One region of the Gottfriedia sp. NPDC057991 genome, then DNA from elsewhere that is predicted to be linked to it. Evidence: riboswitches for the same ligand, from Rfam matches in the RefSeq annotation. Region 1 holds a riboswitch; each other region holds the start of a gene.
What was found. A riboswitch is a leader RNA that binds a small molecule or an ion and turns the genes downstream of it on or off. The one in region 1 is predicted to bind lysine.

Region 1 (7,837 bases):
GGTCTAGGTATTGGTTTAGTAATGCCAACAATTACACTAGCTCTTCAAGAAGTATTTGATAAGAAGGAATTAGGGATTGTAACATCTTCTAGCCAATTCTTCCGTTCAATCGGTGGTACATTTGGGGCAACTGTTTTAGGTGCTGTAATGAATAGTAAATCAGGAACACTTCTAAGCCATGATTTAGTTCCATTTTTAAATAAATTACCAGCTCAAGCTGCACCATTAGTAGACAAATTTAAAGACATGATTAATACAACTCCTCAATCTGTATTTACAATGTTATTTAATGCCGATGCTAAGAAGCTAATTCCTAAGCCAATTTTAGAAGGAATGTTACCGATCATTAAAACATCTTTAATGGATTCATTACACCAAGTATTCTTTGTTGGTTTAGGATTCATCATAATTGGTGCAGTCGTAACATTATTCCTACCAGCAATTAAATTAACGAATAGAAAAGCCGGAGATAAAGAAGGTAAGGAGCAAGAACAAGTTGAAGTGGAAACTGCGACTTCTTAATTTCTCAAGCTATAATAATAAAAGTAAAAACCATCCAGAATTATTTGGATGGTTTTTATTTTAAATTACAAATGCCAACAAAATAAAGGGACTGCCCGATTGGTAGGCTAACTAAAATGTACATACATTTTGAGAAAGTGAACTATTAAGTGTAGTGTTTATGAGACCTATTTGCAGTGTATAAAAAAAAAAGAGAGGTCCCGTAAAAAGTTTAACTTTTAGGGACACCCCTCATTTTAAATAGCCATGGATACTTTTTCTTTTCTTTTTTTCAATTTTCTTTTATTACTCCACAAAATCCAAGATAAAGCTAATCCTGTCCCGGTAAGGATAAAAAGACCAATACCACTTATTAGTCCAATTATGCCGGTATGTAAGCTTTTCACTGAAAATGCAGATTGCTCAGGTCTTTTTCCAAAATTTTGAAATGGCGTTTGAGTATTATCTCCACCTTGTCCATTTTGTAAGGTAGTGTTTTGATCGCTATTTTGAGATTCTTGGTTTCCATTAAACTGTCCACCCGATGGGAACTGACCTTGCATTGAAAATCTTCCTTTTTCTTCGCCACTTTTATTAAAATACAGGATAATTCCTGTTGTAGATTCGATTAGTAGGAAAACCGAAACAATCACACCAATCCAAAAATGAACTACTCTTACTTTTTTCATTTTGACATTTCTCCTTTTCATCTTTTGATGAAATTAAAATTACAATAGAAAACTTAATTTTTACTTAATATCATTAAAGTATTTTCAGTTTTTAAATGTGGAGATTATAATATTAGTGTACAATTGCACGAAAGAGGTGAGAGGAAATGGACAATCACTTAAAAGAAAAATTAGCGCTTCTACCGGATCAGCCTGGTTGCTATTTAATGAAAGATATTCAAGGGACGATCATTTACGTAGGAAAAGCTAAAGTATTAAAAAATAGAGTTAGATCTTATTTCACGGGATCCCATGATGGTAAGACCTATCGATTAGTACAAGAGATAACTGATTTTGAATATATTGTTACTTCATCAAATATGGAAGCTTTAATTCTTGAGATGAATTTAATTAAGAAATATGATCCGAAATATAACATCATGTTGAAGGATGATAAATCATACCCCTTTATTAAAATAACAGCTGAAAAACATCCTCGCTTATTGATTACGCGAAATGTAAAAAAAGATAAAGGAAAATATTTTGGACCATTCCCTAATGCTACTGCCGCTAATGAAACAAAAAAATTATTAGATCGTCTATATCCATTACGAAAATGTTCATCATTACCAGATAAAGTTTGTTTATATTATCATATTGGTCAGTGTCTTGCGCCTTGTGTTAAAGAAGTAACTGATCATCAAAATCAAGAAATAGTTAATGAAATTGCCCGTTTTCTAAACGGTGGGGAAGACCAAATACGAAAAGAGTTAGAGGCAAAAATGCTTGCTGCATCTGAACAATTAGATTTCGAGCGTGCGAAAGAGTATCGAGACCAAATTGTTTCAATTGAAGCGACTATGGAAAAGCAGAAAATGATGAGTAGTGATTTAGTTGATCGTGATGTATTTGGATATGCGGTTGACAAGGGATGGATGTGTGTTCAAGTATTCTTTGTTCGAAGAGGAAAATTAATTGAGCGAGATGTATCATATTTTCCAATTTACGATGAACCAGAGGAAGAGTTCCTATCATTTATTGGACAATTTTATGAAAAACCACATAATATAAAACCAAAAGAAATTTTTGTACCAGATAAAGTTGATACTGAAATTTTAAAAGCTTTACTAAAAATCCCTGTATTCCAACCAAAAAGAGGTCAAAAAAAGGAACTTGTTGTATTAGCAAATAAAAATGCCAAAATTGGACTCGGAGAGAAATTTAAATTAATCGAGCGAGATGAAGAAAGAACAGTTAAAGCTATAGAAAAACTAGGGGATATTTTAAATATTGAAACTCCGTATCGAATTGAAGCATTTGATAATTCAAATATTCAAGGAACAAATCCTGTTTCAGCTATGGTTGTTTTGATAGACGGAAAACCTTCAAAAAAAGATTACCGCAAATATAAAATCAAAACTGTTGTAGGACCCGATGATTATGATTCAATGCGTGAGGTAGTACGTAGAAGATATTCAAGAGCATTAAAAGAGAATTTACCTTTACCAAACTTAATAATTGTGGATGGTGGGAAAGGACATCTAGCTGCAGTTGAAGATGTACTTCAAAATGAGTTAGGTTTATTCATCCCAACAGCTGGACTTGTTAAAGATGAGAAACACCGCACTTCAGAGTTATTAATAGGACAACCACCTCAAATTGTCCAACTTGGTAGACAAAGCCAAGAATTCTTTTTATTACAAAGAATTCAAGACGAGGTACACAGATTTGCAATTGAATTTTATCGTCAGCTTCATAGTAAATCAATGGTTCAATCTGCTTTAGATGGCATAGCAGGTGTTGGTGGAACAAGAAAGAAAGCCCTTCTTAAACATTTTGGATCAGTCAAAAAAATAAAAGAGGCATCAATCGATGAGTTAATAGCAGCTAAAATGCCAAAAAATATTGCAGAAGAAATTTTTCAGCATTTCCATAAAGAGTGACAAAGTTACCAAAATTTTTATCTTGACACTATTTTCAAAATAATTTATATTTTAGTTAAAATTAAATGATTTTCTCTCGTAATAGAGGTGCAAAACTTAAGAGTATGCTGTCATAGACGTGTGGCGTTGTGATGGACAGTTGAAAGGAAGTTTTGCCGAAACAAAATGAATCCACAATTCATTTTGTTGGGACTGCATTTAAGAAATGTAGTACTGTCGCATAATAATTATGCGGGGAGCTATTGAAGAGATGTTGATGATTTGTCTATTTTATTTACTTGTAAATTAGGCGCGTGAACATTGCTTCACGCGCTTTTTTGTATTCTTTTTTAAGTAAAAAGTGAGGATGAGAAAAATGGGAATTATTGTTCAGAAATTCGGTGGTACTTCAGTAGGCTCAATTGAACGAATTCAGCATGTTGCTGAAACAGTAACCAAATCATATAAAGAAGGAAACCAAGTAGTTACAGTTGTATCTGCGATGGGACATCATACAGACGAACTAGTTAGTTTAGCAGCTCAAATTAGTCCACAAAACAGTAAACGTGAATTAGATATGTTACTTACTACAGGGGAACAAGTTTCGATTTCCTTACTAGCAATGGCAATCCAAGCAAAAGGTTTTAAAGCTATTTCACTAACTGGCTGGCAAGCTGGAATTCAAACTGAATCTGTTCATGGAAATGCGCGTATAGAAACAATTCGTACGGATCGAATTCAACAATTACTTGATGAAGGATATATCGTAATTGTTGCTGGTTTCCAAGGTTTAAGTGACAACAATGAAATTACGACATTAGGTCGTGGTGGTTCAGATACAACAGCAGTAGCATTAGCTGCGAGCTTACATGCAGAACGATGTGATATTTATACGGACGTATTAGGGGTATATACTACGGATCCAAGAGTTGAACCAAGTGCATCTAAATTAAGCCATATCTCTTATGATGAAATGCTAGAGCTTGCAGCTTTAGGAGCAGCAGTTTTGCATCCAAGAGCAGTAGAATTCGCAAAAAATTATAATTTAATTATTCAAGTTCGTTCAAGTCAACATGATGAAATCGGTACATTTATTGGGGAGGAAACACAAATGGAACAACAATCAGTCGTAAGAGGAATCGCATTCGAATCTAATGTAACAAGGATGACTTTAAATGGTTTAAATAACCATGTTGATTTATTACCTAAAATCTTTACTTTACTAGCAAGTGAAGGTATTGATGTTGATATTATTATTCAAAGTGTAACATCAGATAATTTAGTAAATCTTTCATTCTCGATCAAATCTGAAAATATGATGGAAGCAATTACGGTTCTAGAATCGAAGAAAGAATTTTTAGGTTACCGCTCATTTGATTTTGAAAGTGAACTTGCTAAAGTTTCAATTGTAGGTAGTGGAATGGTTTCAAATCCAGGAGTTGCAGCAAAAATGTTTAAATTTTTAGCTGAAAGTGAAATTCCTGTAAAAATGGTAAGCACTTCTGAAATTAAAGTATCAACAGTGGTACCAAAATCAAAATTACAAGAAGCAGTTCATGCTCTTCATAAAGGATATGAATTAGATCGTATTAATGAAGAAGTAGTAGTAGAAAACTAAATAGTAAATAAACCCTTTTAGGCGTACAAATTCTTATATATATATATAGGCTTTGAAATATTGATTTTATCAATATTCATCACGTTCAGAGTTGCTGAGCCGTATAGTATAGAGATGGAGCTTAAAAGGGTTTTTTATTCGTTAAGCGAATAAATTATATAAAGATTCTGTAAATTTAAAATGAGTAAGGCGAACGGCTAAATGGTAATTCAAAGAAGGAGGTATTAATAATGAGGCATAGTTTACTTGTGTACGGATATGGAGAAATTGTGCTACAGTTCGTTCTATTAATACTCGCCATTTTGTTTTTTGTTTCTATTTGTTTATTCTTGTTAAATTCTATTATTAAAGGGGTTAAAAGAAACAAGAATTTTGATGGAATTAGAAGGCAGGATCAAAGTAAGGAAAGGAAAGAGAAGGGGTAGGAAATTAAAAATAATATAATCTCCTTTACTGATCTTTTTCTTAAATTAAAGCAAAAATCGCACTTGATGTTTTATTTGTAAATACTCAGTACAAAAACTAGTTGTATCTGTATTTGAACTTATATTTTAATATTTCAAGAAAAAATTATTCAAATGAAAACACCACAAGGGACTTAAACCTTGTGGTGTTTTTCATTTTATCTTCTTGTAATAGGATCCTTTAAATCCCATTTTACTTGGAACTTTACTTTGTCGCCTCTTTTGCTTTGCTCTTCATACGTTTCAGCTATAACATCTATTTGTTGTTGAATTTGCATCGCTAGAAATCCAGCTTCTAATTGGTAAGATACGTTCTTTTTTTGTTGATTTCTGTATGTAATTAATTCAGAAGAAAGTGTTAAATGAACTTCTTGCTTCTTTTCTTCTTCAACAGTAAGAGTACCCCAACCAGCTTGATCAAAAAATTCTATAATTTCTTCAAAGGTTGCTAAAGGATATTTTCTGGCAATCATTTTACCCGCCCAATATAAAATATCATTTTGCTCTTTTCCTAATAAATCATTCAATAGATCGTTACGTATTAGCTCATAGCCAAAACCAGAAATATTTCCCGGAATATTTAAATTTTCAATGCCGTTCGTCATGGTCGGATAACTCTCCCTTTCCTAAAAAACATGTTTTTATTATATACAATATTTAATAGTAAAAACAATAATTCGACACTTGTAGATTACAAGGTTTACCAATTTAAATGAGAAGTTTTTTCAGTAAAGAAAAATGTACGCGTTTTCTTGACCTGCTATATTATCAGGAGTAGAATGGATTGTAGATAAATGTCATAAAAATTTCGACTTTTTATGCGTATTGCTTATTTATTCTATTTTTTTAGAATAATAGAGGAATTAAATTTTCATGTGCACAAACTAAAGGGGGCAGGGGTTTACATGAGCAACAAGAATGGAAGGGAGTTTTTCTTTAGAAAACTTCATTCATTGCTAGGAGTTATTCCGGTTGGGATCTTTTTAACACAGCACTTAGTTGTCAATCATTTTGCGACAAATGGAGCAACATCGTTCAACAAAGCTGCTGAATTTATGGCGAATTTACCATTCCGCTATTTTTTAGAAATTTTTGTTATTTTCTTACCAATTTTATACCATGCAATTTACGGACTATACATTGCGTTCACAGGAACTAGCAATGTTAAAAATTATGGATACTTACGTAACTGGTTATATTTATTCCAACGTATTTCTGGTGTAGTTACTTTAATTTTTATTACTTGGCACGTATGGCAAACACGTATCGCTGCTCAACTAGGAGCAACGGTTGATTATAATATGATGGCTGATATTTTTCATTCAAAATTTATGTTAGTTTTCTATATAGTAGGTGTTATTTCAACAATATTCCACTTTGCTAATGGATTATGGTCATTCTTCGTATCTTGGGGAATTACTGTCACACCTAGATCACAACGCATTTCAACATATGTTACATTAGGTATTTTCGTTGTATTATCATTCGTTGGATTAACTGCTATCTTTGCATTCATTGATCCACAACTAGCGAATTTGTAAGGAGAGAGAGTCATGAGTGGGAAAATAATTATCGTCGGTGGCGGATTAGCTGGTCTTATGGCAACAATTAAAGCCGCTGAAGCTGGCACAAAAGTAGATTTATTTTCATTAGTTCCCGTAAAACGATCACATTCAGTATGTGCTCAAGGTGGAATTAATGGTGCGGTTAATACAAAAGGTGAAGGTGACTCTCCTTGGGAGCACTTTGATGATACAATTTATGGTGGAGATTTCTTAGCAAACCAACCACCAGTAAAGGCAATGGCAGAAGCAGCACCTGGCATCATTCATATGATGGATCGTATGGGTGTAATGTTCAACCGTACGCCTGAAGGATTATTAGACTTCCGTCGTTTCGGTGGAACACAACATCACCGTACAGCATTTGCTGGTGCTACGACTGGACAACAATTATTATATGCATTAGATGAGCAAGTTCGTCGTTACGAATCTGAAGGTCTTGTTCAAAAGTATGAAGGTTGGGAATTTTTAAGAGTTGTTACTGATGATGAAGGTGTATGTCGTGGTATTGTTGGACAAAACTTAACATCAATGGAAATCGTAAGCTTCCCTGCGGATGCTGTAATTATGGCATCTGGTGGCCCTGGTATTATCTTTGGTAAAACTACAAATTCAATTATCAATACTGGTTCAGCTGCTGCAGCTGTATATCGTCAAGGTGCTGTTTATTCAAATGGTGAATTTATTCAAATCCATCCAACTGCAATTCCTGGAGATGATAAAAACCGTTTAATGAGTGAAAGTGCTCGTGGTGAAGGTGGACGAGTTTGGACGTATAAAGATGGTAAACCATGGTATTTCTTAGAAGAGAAATATCCTGCATATGGAAACCTTGTACCAAGGGATATTGCTACACGTGAGATTTTCTCTGTGTGTGTTGACCACAAACTTGGGATCAATGGTGAAAACATGGTTTATTTAGATCTTTCACATAAAGATCCACATGAACTTGATGTAAAACTTGGTGGAATCATTGAGATTTATGAAAAATTCACAGGTGATGATCCGAAAAAAGTTCCAATGAAGATCTTCCCAGCAGTTCACTACTCAATGGGTGGATTATGGGTTGACTATAACCAAATGACTACAATTCCTGGTTTAT
Region 2 (7,837 bases), 760 kb from region 1:
TCGTATATTAAGTTCAATATTTTATTACCAGTTAAACGATACTCATCTCCTGGTGTTTGATACGGAGATAAGGTAGCTTTATATAAACCTGGATGAATTCTAGCATAATCAAGATAAGCAAAAGCTAATGCAAAAATTGCTTTCTCATTATTCTTACCTTCAACTGATTCACGAAGTTTTTCATAAAGTTGTGTAATCCCATGTAATGCAACACTATTTTTTAGTTCATCCAAATTCTTAATATGATTATAAATCGATGGTGGTTGAATCGTTAGCTTCTTTGCAAGATAACTAATCGTTAAAGCCTCCCACCCTTCTGTATCAACAATTTTAATTGAAGTTCTCAGTAATTCATTAAAATTCAATCCAATTCTTGGTGACATTACGAATTCCCCTTCACTTACTGCTTTTTAAGAGCACGGTCAATTGCTTCTTGTGGATGACTTAACATCGTACCATGACCGACTGCTAATAATGCAGGTTTTAATTCACTAATTTTCTTAGCACTATTTAAAGCAGTATCTTTATTCCATGTTGCCATTGATGGAAAAGGAAATAAAATTCTTAATTGACCAGAAATCGCAAAACCACCTCTTAATGAAAAAGCATCACCAGCGATAATGGCATTTGTACGTTGATCTAAAAATGCCATTGAACCAGGTGTATGACCGGGAACCTCAACTGCTATTAAAGACCCAATAGTGTCTCCTTCCTGTAATAACCGATCCGGAATTGTTTGGATATTTTTAGGAACGCCACCTTTTATAGGAGTATTTGGCTCACTAGCTTCTAAACTAGTGTCTCCTTTTAATAATTTTGAATCTCGTTTTGAAATGGAAACAACTGCATCAGGAAGTAGTGATTTTAATTGATCAAGCGATCCTACGTGGTCGCCGTGAGCATGTGTTAAAACGATATTCGTTATTTTTTTGCCTATATGATTAGCTGTTTCAATAATTTTAGTCGCACTAAAGGATAGTGCTGTATCAATTAACGTAAGTTCATTTTCTTCTTCAACTAAAAAACAATTTACAGGAAAGAAATTGGGTAAAAAGCTCAACTCATAAAGATAATTTTTTTTCGTAATCTTCATTTTATACCCTCCTAATAATAAAAACTAATACCTTTAGTTTTATAATACTAAAGGTATTAGTTTTTGTGAACAAAAATTCCAAATTTATATAAAAATCGTTAAAATAACTAAAAAACCCTTCCATCAAAGATGAAAGGGTTATATTTTATACTTATTTTCTAGATAAGTCCATCTCTTTATAAGAAACAACTTTCGTTTTATGTTTAAATTTATAACCTAGCCAAACAATTAAAAACACAGGAATTCCAATGTATGAAACAAGTACACTTTGCCAATCAATTGCATTCCCGGTGAAAGCTTGCCAGTTTTGAGCTAGTACAATAAATAAACAAGCTAAAAATGCTAAGATTGGACCTAGTGGGAACCATTTTGCGCGATAAGGTAAATCTTTTAAATCCTTCCCTTGAGCAACATAAGCCTTACGGAAACGGTAGTGAGAAATCGCAATACCTAACCAAGCAAGGAAACCTGATAATCCTGATAAGTTTAATAACCAAGTATACACTTGACCTTCACCGAAGAATGAAGATAAACAAGCTAATGAACCAACTGCAAGTGTTACATATAAAGCATTTGTAGGAACACCATTTTTATTTACTTTTGTTAAGAATTTAGGAGCTTTTCCTTCTATTGCTAGAGTATATAACATACGAGTCGAAGCGTAAGTTCCACTATTACCTGCAGATAAAACTGATGTTAATATAACTGCATTCATAACAGAGGCTGCAAATGCAACACCTAATTTTTCAAATACTAGAGTAAATGGACTAACAGCCACGTCATTTTTTATTAGACCAGGATCTGTATAAGGAATTAATAAACCAATTACGATAATAGCTAAAACATAAAATAAAAGGATACGCCAGAAAATTTGACGGATAGCTTTTGGAACATTTTTTTCTGGATGTTCTGTCTCACCTGCTGCAACACCGATTAACTCTGTACCTTGGAATGAGAAACCTGCAACAATAAAGATTGATAATACACCTAAAAATCCATTATGAAACGGAGCATCTCCAACAGTAAAGTTTTTGAAACCTGCATGATGTCCACTGATAATGCCAAAAATCATTGCAATACCAACAACTAAAAAGACAATTACAGTTACAACTTTAATTAATGAAAACCAAAACTCTGATTCACCGTAACCTTTAACTGAAAGTAAATTTAAACCTAATATAATCACTAAAAAGATTCCGCTCCATAATACTGCTGGAGAATGAGGGAACCAATATTTCATCAGCATTGCTGAAGCTAATAATTCAAATGCTAAAGTGATTGCCCAGTTATACCAATAATTCCAACCCATAGCAAAACCAAATGCTGGATCAACATAGCGAGATCCATAAGTACTAAATGAACCAGAAACTGGCAAATAAGTCGCCATTTCACCTAAACTAGTCATTAAGAAATAAACCATAATACCAATTAGTCCGTAAGCTAAAACAGATCCACCAGGACCAGCTTCACTAATTGAAGTTCCACTAGCTAAAAACAAACCTGTCCCAATTGAACCACCAATTGAAATCATCGTTAAATGTCTTGCTTTAAGGCCCCTTTTTAAAGAACCATCGTGAGTATTCGATACTACTTTATCATTTTTAGGGTTTTTTTGTCCCATCTTATTGCCTCCTCTTGATTCTTGCAATCTTATCTTCACGCGAGAAAATGGGACGGTATAAAAGTGTTGTATGATGTTTATTTTACTCAGTATTTTCGTCAATATGTAAAGAATGGAAAATCTGGTAAAATACAAAAAAACACGTGAAGCAATGTTCACGTGTTTAAGACTCAATTATATGTGTCAAACAGCATCAACATCTCTTCAATAGCCCTCCACAAGAAATCTTGTGACAGTCCTATGCTTATTCAGCAATAGGCCCAATAATAAATTTAAATGGTAAATTTATTACTTCGGCAGTTTCACCTTTTATTACTTTTCACAGGTACCATAAACCTCAAAGTAACGACTAATCAAAACTGCGCCTCTATCCAGACGAGATAAAGATCATATTAAATTAATTTTTATAAACTCAATATACAATCTATTAATCTAGTTTGTCAATAGATTTTTCGACAAAAATAGACTCTACTTAAAAGATGTATTTCTTTATTTTCGCTTCAGGATACTCATGTCTTGTACGTAGCACATATGTTTTTGTATAATAATTCTATGTAATTCAAAGGAGGAATTTTTCACATGACAATTTATAAAGCATTGACACTTGCGGGATCTGACAGTAGTGGTGGAGCTGGATTACAAGCTGATATTAAAACATTTCAGGAACGTAATGTTTATGGCATGAGTGCAATTACAACTCTAGTAGCGATGGATCCACATAATCATTGGCATCATCAAGTATTTCCAATTGATATAGATACAATTGCAGCACAATTAGAAACAATCGTTGTTGGCGTTGGTATTCAAGCAATGAAAACAGGTATGCTTGGTTCAACTGAAATAATTGAGTTAGCTGCAAAAACAATAAAAAAACATAATATAGATCGAGTTGTTGTAGATCCAGTTATGATTTGTAAAGGAAATGACGAGGCTCTACATCCTGAGACGAATGATGCATTAAGAGAAGTTTTAGTGCCACTTTCAACAGTTGTAACACCAAATTTATTTGAGGCAGCTCAATTAGCTAAAATGCCGCCAATCTGCACTGTTGAACAAATGGAAGAAGCAGCACGCATAATCCATGAATTAGGGGCTAAATATGTTTTAGTTAAAGGTGGAAGCAAAATTCAGCATGAAAATGCAATAGATGTATTATTCGACGGTGAAAAAATAGAGCACCTAGAATCTGACAGAATTGAAACTACATATACACACGGTGCAGGCTGTACTTACTCTGCAGCGATTTGTGCAGAGCTTGCTAAAGGAGCAGAACCAAGAGAAGCAATCTACACTGCAAAGAAATTCATTACTGAAGCAATTCGTCATTCATTCCCACTTAATCAATACGTTGGTCCAACAAACCACATGGCTTATCGATTACATGGTGAAGGCTAATAACAAATAATGGGGCTGTCTCATAAGTCAGATTAACTGACGAATGGGGCGCCCTTTTTTTACATTGTAAAAAAGGGAATGTACTGACGCTGGTGGGGGATATCTCAACAGTGCTTTAGCTTGAAGCTGATATGATTGATCTTTTTAGATAAATAGCAGATTTTTACCAAGTTTTTATTCGATTTGGAACAGAAATATGAAAAAGGGCAATGGTTTCCCAATCCCCTATGTTCATACTTTTCACTTGGCGATTCCCTTAATTGCCTTAAATACAGTTCTTCCTTTGAAATAAATGAATCTTTCCCATTTAGCTAATAAGCCATTTCCATTTTCACCATTTTCAATCTGAAGCGCGTGCTGTTTATGAAACTCAGCAACTCGTTCATTATGTTTTGTATGCAAAGTGTTTAAACGCTTATGAAGATGTAGTGCATGTTTGTTTTGTCCCATGTGATTCCCTCCTCCTTTATAGTTAATTCCAGCTTAAATAACTCATAAATAACTAGAGCATACACGTTTAATTTTTTCTATTAATTTCTATTCTACTTCCTATATACTTTTACCTTTCGATAATTTAGAACACCAAGCTAAAATACCATGATTTAACATTTTTTTATGTATTGCATGTTATTATATATAGTAAGGGAGTGGATTTTATGAGAAAAATTTTTTTCATATTAATGATAACATTTATGCTTCTTTCTGTAATTGGTTGTGAAAAAATAATGACGAAAATATCCAAGGGATTGCATATGCTAGCCTAACAAGAACTGAACAGGCAGCGTTAAGTGATAAACATGGGGTCGTTAAAAAAGTGGAATCAATACCTAATAATGCTACAATATTTAATAAAAACTATCATAAAGATAAGCTATATTCTGTTACTTTTAATGGAGATCATCCTGAAGAGAAGATCGTTATCTATATAGATACAGAGACAAACAAAAAAGTCGGCATGATTGGTGAGAATTAATTTTTTGATCCATTCAGACTGTTGACAAACGCTCGCTTTCTTCGTTGCTTCGCCTGCTGAGCGGTGCTCATTACCGTCTAGGGTAATTCCGCTCCTCAGGCTTCGCGCCTCGAAAGACAAGCGCTTGCAATCAGTCTGAAAATCAAGTTTTTTGTACTTGTCTACACTCTGAAAGAGCCATATTAATCGCTCTTTATTTTTTTTATTGTTTTTAATAAAACTAATCATTTAATCCTTTTCCATCGAGAATTTGAACAATGTATTTTTCAACCCTAGACGTACGAGTTTTCGATTGTTTTGGTTGAGAAAAATAATAAATATAAGCTCTTTGACGTCCTGGTGTTAATGCTTCAAAAGCTGTTTTTAAGGCCGGGTTTTCATCTAATTTAAGTTGTAATTCTTCAGGAACTTCATAATCTGAAGTCTTTTTTAATTCTACTTGCAAACCTGCTTTTTCCACTTCAATTGCTTCTTTAATATAGTCCTTCAAAACGCTTTCCATTTCAATTATTTCCTGAATATTGGTGAACCGTATCTGACGTGCTGATTGTACATTTTCTGTTTGTTGAATCAGAATGCCTTTTGGATCTTTTAACAACGCACCTTTGTGAAATAGAAGTGCACAATATTCTTTAAAACCATGAATTAAAACGATATTTTTATTATCAAGTGTGTAGCAAGGATGCATCCATTTAAAATCTTCAGTCAGTTCACAGTCAATGACGATTTCTCTTAACTTATAAAATTCCTCTTGCCACTTTTTAGCTCTCAATAAAAATGCTTCAACTTTAGGATGCATATTACTATTTGTCATCGATAAACACCTCACATTAATTCTTCCAGACACTTTTTTTGCGTTTACTTAAATATAAATTAACTTAAGAATTTTCTTCTCAATACTATTATTTTAGTAAATTTTACTATACATGTTTTTATAATACCACTCGGATTGTCTCATTCACTTTATTGTTGTACAGTCATCCCACTTGTTCAACTTATTTATAGCTAGTTTGATGGAGAATTAGTTCTCTCCAAAAATTTATTCTTTAAACGGATGCAAATTTCCTTCATACAAAAAAAGAACAGGTCCAAGGTTTCCCTTATCCCTGCTCTTCATACTCTTCTAAGTAATTAGTACTGCTCCCAAGCAACAACTTCATCTAAAGTTAAACGAACTTTTTCGAAGCCTGCTTTGATTCCTTTACCAACTGAGATTAACATAACTGGTTTGAAGTTTGCTGGTACATTGAATACTTCCACGAACTTTGCTTGGTCAAATCCACCCATTGGAACTGTATCTAAACCTTTTGCTTTTGCTGCAAGCATAAATTGCATTGAAACTAATCCACCATCAACCATAGCAATTTTTGTTGCAATTTCTTCTGGTAAACCACCGTAGTTTTTCACGATTGATCCTACGTAGAAGTCTTTCACTTCCTGAGTCATCATACCTTTTTCAACTAATTCATCATAAATACGATCGGCATTTTTGTATGCTTCTGTATCACCTAAAACAGCGATTACGGCAGAAGCATCTACAACTTGTTGTTGATTATTCGCGATTGATAATAATTTTTGTTTAGTATCTTGGTCCTTAATAACAAGGAATCTCCATGGTTGTAAATTTGAAGAAGATGGAGCTTGAACTGCAATTTCTAGTAATTCCTTAATTTCATCATCAGACATTTGAAAGCTTGGATCGTAGTGACGAACTGATCTTCTTTCCTTTGCTACAGTGAAGAAATCCGTACTATCAAGTTCTTTTGGCGCTTCTTTACCAAAATCAATTTCATTTACTTTATTTAAATACTCTTCTTTTTCAGATTTAACTTTAGACATTTTAATCTCTCCTTAATTAACTGTATTCTATACAAATACAGTATATGGCTTTAACTGTATAAAAGTCAACTACAGTTTATAAAAAAATAAAATCGAAACAACTTAGTTTCGATTTTATTTTACCCATTATCCTTTGGTAATAAGTCTGAAATTGTTTTCTTTGCAAGACCTTCTACAAGCCAGCTTTCCATCTCATCTTTTAAATCATACAAAGCAGATCGTGTAGATGGTGTAAAACATTCCTTACTATTTACATCTAAGAAGCCTTTTGAATATGGATCTGATCTCATCGCATCATAAACATCTTTTAAAGTAATTTCATTAGCACCTCTGGCTAAATAATATCCACCATCTCGTCCTTCTTTAGCTGAAATAATGCCTGCCTTAACTAAATTAGCAAGAATTTTTCTTAAAAAAGTAGATTGTGCTTCAAGTTTTTGAGCTAATACTGCGCTTGGACAGATTCCGTCTTGCTCCGCTAAAACTAGTAGAGATTGCAGTGCTAGTCCAAACCATTTCGTACTAGAAACCTTATCTTTCAAGATCATTCACCTCAGTTACTAGTCTAAACTATTTTTAGAAAAAGACAACCTTATCTAAATTATTAAGAGATAATGTTATAGCGTGATGAAAAAAATAAAGCGAAAATAGAAAAGCCCTACGTCTTTCCTAAATTCACTTTTAATAAATGTAATAATCATTTCTTTTGACATTTCACCATCGTAAATTTAAACGGAGGTTTATTTTCCATATTCTTATGTGGCTCAAGAATTTCAGAAACTTCGATCAGTCCATAGCCTCCAAATTCTTGTTTGATTGAGTCAGAATCATAAAAGAACATTTTTATCCCTTCCATTATTTCGAAGTAATCTTTATCCAGCTGTTTGCCCTTTCCGAACATTGGTGCATCTTTTGA
Region 3 (7,837 bases), on a different contig from region 1:
TTAACAATGAATGCTAATACAAATCCACCAATAAGAGCAAAACCTGCACCGTCACCAAAAGTATTAAAAGTGAAAAGGGAAATAAACGCTAAAATAATAATTGTTAGAAATGGGAGTATATGTGAAAAAAAAGCTCGTTTAGAATGCGATTTTAGATGGTGATCCTTTGCGACAAAATAAACAATTATAGGGAATAAGAAAGGTGCGAAGAATACACTAAAATAACATAATGAGGACAAAATCTTATTTGTTTCCATCTTTTTACCTCGGTTTCTTAAAGAATTTTAATTAATCTTAGTATAGTTTAATTTATATATAAAAATCGATTTATTTATTAATAATTTTTGAAAATATTTAGTTTGAAATAGTTTAGGCTGAGTAATGTGTATCCTTTTTTTGTCTCTTTTTTAAAGAAATGTAAATAAAAAATCCAACTAAGATTGTAGCAGTAATACAGATTGTAATCCATGGCGAGCCAAGCAAGAAATTTCCGTATAAAGTATAAAGAACTGCAATCGGAATATTACCAGCAAAAACGATTGCAATATAGGACAAGTATTTCATATTAGTGGAGGCTGCGATAAAGCATGCGCCATCTGTCGGAGCTAGGGGAGTTGCAACTGTTAAGAATAAGAATCTCTTTCGGTTCAAAATAATCTCTTCAAATAGAGATGGATATTTATTCTCCATGAATTGCTGGATTGAATCACTTAAAATACTTTTACTTAATAAGTAAATAATTGTTTCTGTGATGGCCATTCCGATTAATGATAAGAGAATGGTTTCAAACGGGTGAAAAAACAAGCTTCCTACTACAATTAATACAGAGCTAGGAATGAATAGAAAGATTCTTGCACAAAAAATAGCGACAAATAATAGCATTGGATTGATGGAAGAATTAGTAATAAAATGTTTTATATCTTGCAATGATAAATGAAATAAATGATATCGAATAGCGAGTAGTAGCATTAAAATCCAAAAGCCGATTACAGTTAGTGGAACGACTTTTTTCATGATTTATGCTCTCCTTTTAAGTTAGAAAATCTTCTGTTATAGTATTCTATTCCTCAAGTACAAGAAAACTGATTCATTTTTAAAAATTAATAATAAAGGTCATAAACATGTCAAAAAATGAATAAAAATAATTATGCACTTAATATCTCAAATTAAAGAGAATTGAGGTGGAGATATGCTTGATGAAGGCCTATTAGTTATTAGACTAGTTTTAGGTATTATTTTATTAGGTCACGGGGTGCAGAAAGTATTTGGGTGGTTTGGTGGTTATGGCATTAAAGGAACTGGACAATGGTTAGAGTCGATTGGAATCAAACCTGGTGCATTTTTTGCTTTTATAACAGGAGTGGCAGAAATCGTAGGTGGATTCTTTGTAGCGGCTGGTGTATATACAGAAATAGGTGCATGGTTGATAATAGTAGTGATGGCAGTAGCAGTAATAAAGGTTCATATAAAGAACGGATTCTGGAATACTTCGAACGGATTTGAGTTTAATCTATTAATTATTGCGGCTGCAGTAGGGTTATTGCTCACTGGTCCAGGTTCAATGGTTTTATTTTAAGAGGTTGATAGATTTTCACATTTAATAAGACTGGAGGGAGTCTCATCTATTGGGGCTTCTTTTTTGTTTCTCAAAAAAGCTTATCTGTGTATAGAGAGATAACATCTTTTTTATGAAAAATCTCCCTCATTCATGATACGATAGTATTAATAATGACATTATTTGGAGGGATCAAGATGGCAGATGCTATTTTTGAACAACTTAGGTTTACAAGGGTTTATACTTTGAAAGTTCTTAGTTCTGTTTCAAAAGAAGTTGTAGATGTAGTACCAGCAGGATTCAATAATAATATTCTTTGGAATGCCGGTCATATAGTAGGTGCATATGAGCAATTACTTTATGCTAACACTGGTGATGCTGGCCAACTTTCAAAGGAATTCATTGATTTTTTCAAGGGTGGGACTAAACCAAGTGACTGGCAAGAGGAGCCACCATCATATGAGGAAATTATTACATTATTGGAACAACAAGTTGAACAAGTTATTTCTACATATGAAGGACGTTTAGATGAAATCATTCCAAAAGAGATTAAGCTAGGTAGTTTTGAAATTAAGACTGTTCGAGACATGATTAGCTTTAACATTTTCCATGAAGGGCTACATGCCGGATTAATAAATGGTTTAAAAAAATCACTTGGCCAATAGAGTTATTTTTTTACTTTTGCCCACACACTAAATCTAGGAGTTTATGCTCTTAGATTTTTTTGTTATAATCATGTTTAACAATTTGTTAGTTTGAAAGTTTGAAAATTGTGTTAATTCAAAATAAAATTTGGCTTTTTCTAATTGATTTTTGTTTTTAGTAACATTGATCATACTATTAAATAGCAACGATTATGACGAAAACAGCCTAAAAAACGAGGTTATATAAATGAAGAAAGAAAGTAATTTAATTATTTACGATCTAATTTTGTATTTAGTATTTCCGCTTGTTTTATATAAAGTATTACAACACTATTTTAGTGACTATTGGGCGATGCTCTTACCGACGGTTCCTGGGATCTTATATACTTTATTTCGTTTTTGGTATACTAAACAGTTTAATGTTACTGGTATTTTTATTATCTCAACATTAACTGTTAGTACTGCCGTTGATTTAATGGCATTAGGTTCTGCAAAAAACTTAATTTTGTACAATGTGTATTATCACTTTGGGGTTGTAGTGGTATTTTTAATTTTAATGGCTATGAGAAAGCCATTACCATATTATTTTATGATTGATATCGCTGCAATACAGGGGCAAGATCGTGAAGAAAGTAAAAAATTATATAAACATCCTTCACTATTTAAAGTGTTTCAGTACTTGTTTGTCGCATGGATTATTAAAGATATACTATTTGCTATTGCACAATGGTGGATGGTTGATACGTATGGATTAAAAGCATATTACTCACGTACAATTATCTTTACAGTTGGTGGATATGTTTTTGGCATAATTATGGCGATTGGCTATGCAATGGTTACGATGAGAGCTCAAAAATTAAAAGGAGACGACTCAGAGCAACCTTCCGATGAAATTATTATTTAGTAAAAGTCCTTAAATAGAAAGAACCCCACAAAGTATAAAAAATCCTTGTGGGGTTTTTTAATTTCTGGTTTCAAATTATCCTTTTAATGAATTGCCTACTCCTTGTAATTCCTGCTCTTCTCTAGATGAAGCATTTAAGAAATCAATTTTTTGTATTCTTTCATTTTCTGGTTCGACATGAATTAATATTTTAGGATCTACTAAAACCTTTTTTATTTCATCTTCTATTTTGTCACATAGTAAATGGGCTTCTTCAATGCTTAAGTATGATGGTAATACTAAATGAAAATCTATATGCTCCTCTGCACCCGAACGTCTCGTGCGTAAGTCATGGTATTCGATAAATTGGGATTTAAAAGAATTTAATACATTTTCGATTTGTTTTAATTCATCTGTAGAAAGTCCAGTGTCTAGTAGGGGGGTAAACGACTTACGTCCAAGTTCGATTGATTCCTTCATTATATAAATTGCGATTCCAATTCCAATCAATGCATCTAGAAATTCCCAACCAGTAAGACTAACTAAAATTAAACTTACTGCAACTCCGAGTGATGAATAAACGTCTGTTAATAAATGCAAAGCGTTTGATTGCATTGCAACAGAATGAGTTTCATTTCCTACTTTTTGAACGATTTTTCCTACTCTCCAATTGATTAACGCTCCAATTAACATGACCACTACACCGATTATTGGCATTTTAATTGGGGTAGGATGAAGTAGCTTTTCAACAGATTCAATGATAATCCAAATACCAGCTACAAATATTAAGATTGTTTCGACTGTACCTGAAATATTTTCAAACTTACCATGACCATAAGGATGTTCCTTATCGGGCGGTCTGTTTGAAATCCTTACAGAGAAAAATGCAATGACTGAAGCAACTAAGTCCAATAAAGAATGAATTGCTTCAGAGATAATTGCTACGGAACCAGTAAAAATCCCGACAATTAATTTTAATAAAACGATGAATGTGTTGCTACATATTGAAAGTACTGCTATTTTGCTTGAACGCAATCTATTCACCCCTGTCCAATTTTTTCTACTTAAGTTAAGAGTTTTGTAATAAGGCAACAAAAAAGAAAAACCACTAACAGTTTGTTAGTGGTTTGTTTTTTTTAGATTTAATTTATATTTATTTAAATGATTTTTCATTTTTGAATCACCTTTTCTCTCGCATAAAACATATTCTATATTATAGATATTATTTTGAAAAGGAAAAGCTGTGTGTATGAAGTGAATATAAATCGACAATATTATTCAAAAATGGTTTGACATCTATTTTTAGACTGTGTTATACATAGACTAATATAAAAAAAAACAGTCTATTCGTAGAGGTTGCATTGTATATGAGTATCATTTTAGAGAACTGTGGGTTCTATGACGAAATGAGAAAGGATCCTATGCCGAAGAAATAAATTGCCACACATTTTATTTCTGGGACTACATTTAATAAATGTAGTACTGTCACATGTGTTTGTGAAGAGCTATTGAAGAGATGTGATTGGCTAAGTCCTTTTTTAAAAGCGATAGGCACATGAACATATCCTTCATGTGTCTTTTTTAATACACTAATACATTGAAGGAAGCTTCTTAGAATGATCTTACATTTGATTTGAAGGGAGAATACGAATGTATTTACATGGTAATAGTCGAATTAATAATGAAGGACATTTAGAAATCGGAGGTTGTGATACTGTAGATTTAGTAAAAAATTACGGTACACCTCTATACATTTATGACGAAGCATTAATTGAATCAAAATGTAGGGAATTCCACGAAGCTTTAAGAGAAACGGGAATGAAATATCAGGTTGCTTACGCGAGTAAAGCGTTCCTATGTGTTGAACAAGCCCGCTTAATCGAAAGAGAAGGTCTATGTCTAGACGTTGTTTCTGGTGGAGAGTTATATACAGCTTTGCAAGCAGGTTATCCAGCTGAGAAAATTCATTTTCACGGAAACAACAAAACAATTGAAGAAATTGAAGAAGCTTTAAATGCAAAAATCGGTTGTTTTGTAGTCGATAATTTCTTTGAACTAGAAGTCTTACAGGCCTTAGCTGAACAACGTAATGAAGAAGTATCAATCTTATTACGTGTTACGCCAGGCGTTGAAGCACATACACATGAATATGTAATGACGGGCCAAGAAGACTCTAAATTCGGATTCGATATTATGTCTGGTCAAGCTAATGAAGCAGTTGAAGTTTCATTAAATTCAAATAACCTAAAATTATTAGGAGTACATTCACATATAGGATCTCAAATTTTCGAACCAGACGGATTTGTTCATGCAATCAATGTATTAATGAGTTTTTTAAATGGACTTAAAAACGATTTAGGCTTTACAGCTGAAATATTAAATGTAGGTGGAGGCTTCGGTATTCGCTATACTTCAGAAGATGAGCCTTTAGCTGTTGCTATTCATATAGAAAAAATTACTACTATTATTAAACAGCAATGTGAAGAGCTAGACTACAAATTACCAGAATTATGGTTAGAACCTGGACGTAGTATTGTAGGTGAAGCTGGAACAACACTTTATACGATTGGCTCAACAAAAACTCTTCCTTCAATTCGTAAATATGTATCTGTTGATGGGGGAATGACTGATAATATTCGTCCTGCATTATACGGATCAAAATACGAAGCGATGCTTGCAAATCGAGCAAATGATGAGAATAAAGAAGTTGTATCGATTGCTGGTAAATGCTGTGAAAGTGGCGATATGCTAATTTGGGATTGTAACTTACCTGTTGTACAAAACAATGATCTATTAGCCGTATCTTGCACTGGTGCTTATGGCTATTCAATGGCTAATAATTATAACCGTATCCGTCGCCCAGCAGTAGTCTTTGTTAAAGGTGGTGTTTCAAGAGAAGTAGTTCGTCGCGAAACATATGAAGATTTAGTTCGAAATGACAGAGTTTACATCGAAAACTCTCGTAGATAGATAATTAACGTTTTTGTGTTATTTGTATCAATACTGACACTTCTATATAATATAGAAGTGTTTTATTTCGTTTCCTTTAATAAAAGATGATAATTTATCGACATATAAAGACATATTTATCATTTATATTACAATATTGTAACAATTGCGACTCTCTTCGGGAATCTATGGTATAAATATTTACGTAGATTAGCGAGAGGAGAAACGCTGAAATGTTAAGAAAAAAACTAGCAGTGCTGGCGATGGCAAGTACAATAGTATTATCATTAGCGCCAAATGCTTCAGTATTAGCTGATAGCAAAGTTGAAAAAAAGCAAGCTGAAGTAGATAAGTTCCAATCACAATTTAAAGAATTAAGCAACGAGATAGAGAAAATAGATCAACAAATTAAAACAACTAAGCAAAACATAGAAGGAAAAAAAGCAGAAATTTCTGAAACAGAAGAAATTATTAAAGATAAAAAAGCAAGAATTACATATTTACAAGACAGAATTCAAAAACGTAACGATTTATTAGAGGATCGTTTAGTTGCAATGCAAAAGCAACCAAAAGTTAATCTAGTAACAGACGTTTTATTTAATTCGGACTCAATCGTAGATTTCTTTAATCGAGTAAACTCAATTTCAACACTTTTTGATGCTGATGAAAATATCATTAAAGAACAAAAGTCTGAACAAGCAGAAGTAGTAAAAGAAAAACTACTTGTCGATGAGAAGAAAGAATCTTTAGTAACAGCTAAAGAAGATTTAGTTGCTCAACAAAGTGAACTTTCAAAATCACAAGCTGAAAAACAAAAATCATTAAATACTGCTGAAGCTAACTTAAAGTTAGCAGTTAAAGAATTAGAGAATGCAAAAGAAGATGAGAGAGTTCAACGTCTTGAGCAACAATCTCTTGAACTAGCTGCTTTATCTAGCGATGATGATGAAGATGACAGCGTTAGCAGCACTCCAGCCGCTAAATCTAGTTCAAATTCAGATTCGAAATCGAATTCAAATTCTAGTTCAAATTCAGATTCAAATTCAGATTCAAAACCTAAATCAGATTCAAATAATGATGGTCCAGCAGCAACTGGAAACTCACTTGTAGATTATGCTTTACAATTCCAAGGTGTACCTTATGTATTTGGTGGAACGTCTCCAAGCGGTTTCGATTGCAGTGGTTTCATCTGGTATGTATATTCACATAATGGATATGGCATCTCACGTGGTAATGTAAAAACATATTGGAGTAATGCAACAAAAATCAGCTCTCCACAACCTGGTGACCTAGTATTCTTACAAAATACTTATATTAATGGTCCTTCACATATGGGTATTTACATTGGTGGAAATAAAATGGTTCATGCTGGAAGTAAAGGTATCAGCGTAATCAGCTTAAGTAATAGCTGGGTTCGTTCTCACTTCTTAGGCTATGGAAAATTCTAATAGTTTATTAACCTCGTATTATAATTAGTATAGTACGAGGTTTTTTATATTGTCTTACGAGAAAATCAAAAAGGTATAAGCTTTTAGCTTATACCTTTTTGATTTGAAACCTGTTCTTTTAGTAAATCACGTATTTCAATTAGTAGAGCTTCTTCTTTAGTAGGAACAACTGGTTTTGCTTCTTCTGCTTCTTTCTTTCTAAATGAAAGTCTATTAATTAATCGAACAAAGAAAAATACTGAGATTGAAATGATAAGGAAGTCGACTACTGTTTGGATGAATGAGCCATATTTAATTTGAGTATCATTGTATGTGTACATTAATTTCTTGAAATCTACACCACCAGAGATCAATCCGA

Region 2: another riboswitch for lysine. It lies ahead of ACFVR2_RS03995 (amino acid permease); the one in region 1 lies ahead of ACFVR2_RS00230 (aspartate kinase).
Region 3: another riboswitch for lysine. It lies ahead of lysA (diaminopimelate decarboxylase); the one in region 1 lies ahead of ACFVR2_RS00230 (aspartate kinase).

The regions. Positions count from the first base shown of each region.
Region 1 is NZ_JBHVQN010000001.1:43,144-50,980, forward strand. It holds gene ACFVR2_RS00215 (MDR family MFS transporter) at 1-522, shown strand, start outside; gene ACFVR2_RS00220 (hypothetical protein) at 759-1,190, opposite strand; gene uvrC (excinuclease ABC subunit UvrC) at 1,337-3,112, shown strand; lysine riboswitch at 3,187-3,362, shown strand; gene ACFVR2_RS00230 (aspartate kinase) at 3,468-4,709, shown strand; gene ACFVR2_RS00235 (G protein-coupled receptor family protein) at 4,940-5,134, shown strand; gene ACFVR2_RS00240 (YslB family protein) at 5,332-5,778, opposite strand; gene ACFVR2_RS00245 (succinate dehydrogenase cytochrome b558 subunit) at 6,079-6,714, shown strand; gene sdhA (succinate dehydrogenase flavoprotein subunit) at 6,727-7,837, shown strand, end outside.
Region 2 is NZ_JBHVQN010000001.1:798,562-806,398, reverse strand. It holds gene ACFVR2_RS04005 (TetR/AcrR family transcriptional regulator) at 1-383, opposite strand, end outside; gene ACFVR2_RS04000 (MBL fold metallo-hydrolase) at 401-1,093, opposite strand; gene ACFVR2_RS03995 (amino acid permease) at 1,245-2,714, opposite strand; lysine riboswitch at 2,915-3,092, opposite strand; gene pdxK (pyridoxine/pyridoxal/pyridoxamine kinase) at 3,294-4,109, shown strand; gene ACFVR2_RS03985 (hypothetical protein) at 4,350-4,559, opposite strand; gene ACFVR2_RS03980 (hypothetical protein) at 4,924-5,082, shown strand; gene ACFVR2_RS03975 (YdeI/OmpD-associated family protein) at 5,303-5,896, opposite strand; gene ACFVR2_RS03970 (nitroreductase family protein) at 6,214-6,921, opposite strand; gene ACFVR2_RS03965 (RrF2 family transcriptional regulator) at 7,041-7,463, opposite strand; gene ACFVR2_RS03960 (class I SAM-dependent methyltransferase) at 7,619-7,837, opposite strand, start outside.
Region 3 is NZ_JBHVQN010000012.1:22,827-30,663, forward strand. It holds gene ACFVR2_RS24440 (magnetosome magnetite crystal formation protein family) at 1-257, opposite strand, end outside; gene ACFVR2_RS24445 (TVP38/TMEM64 family protein) at 370-1,014, opposite strand; gene ACFVR2_RS24450 (DoxX family protein) at 1,190-1,576, shown strand; gene ACFVR2_RS24455 (DinB family protein) at 1,753-2,220, shown strand; gene ACFVR2_RS24460 (VC0807 family protein) at 2,447-3,103, shown strand; gene ACFVR2_RS24465 (cation diffusion facilitator family transporter) at 3,179-4,117, opposite strand; lysine riboswitch at 4,425-4,598, shown strand; gene lysA (diaminopimelate decarboxylase) at 4,733-6,052, shown strand; gene ACFVR2_RS24475 (C40 family peptidase) at 6,265-7,479, shown strand; gene mscL (large conductance mechanosensitive channel protein MscL) at 7,563-7,837, opposite strand, start outside.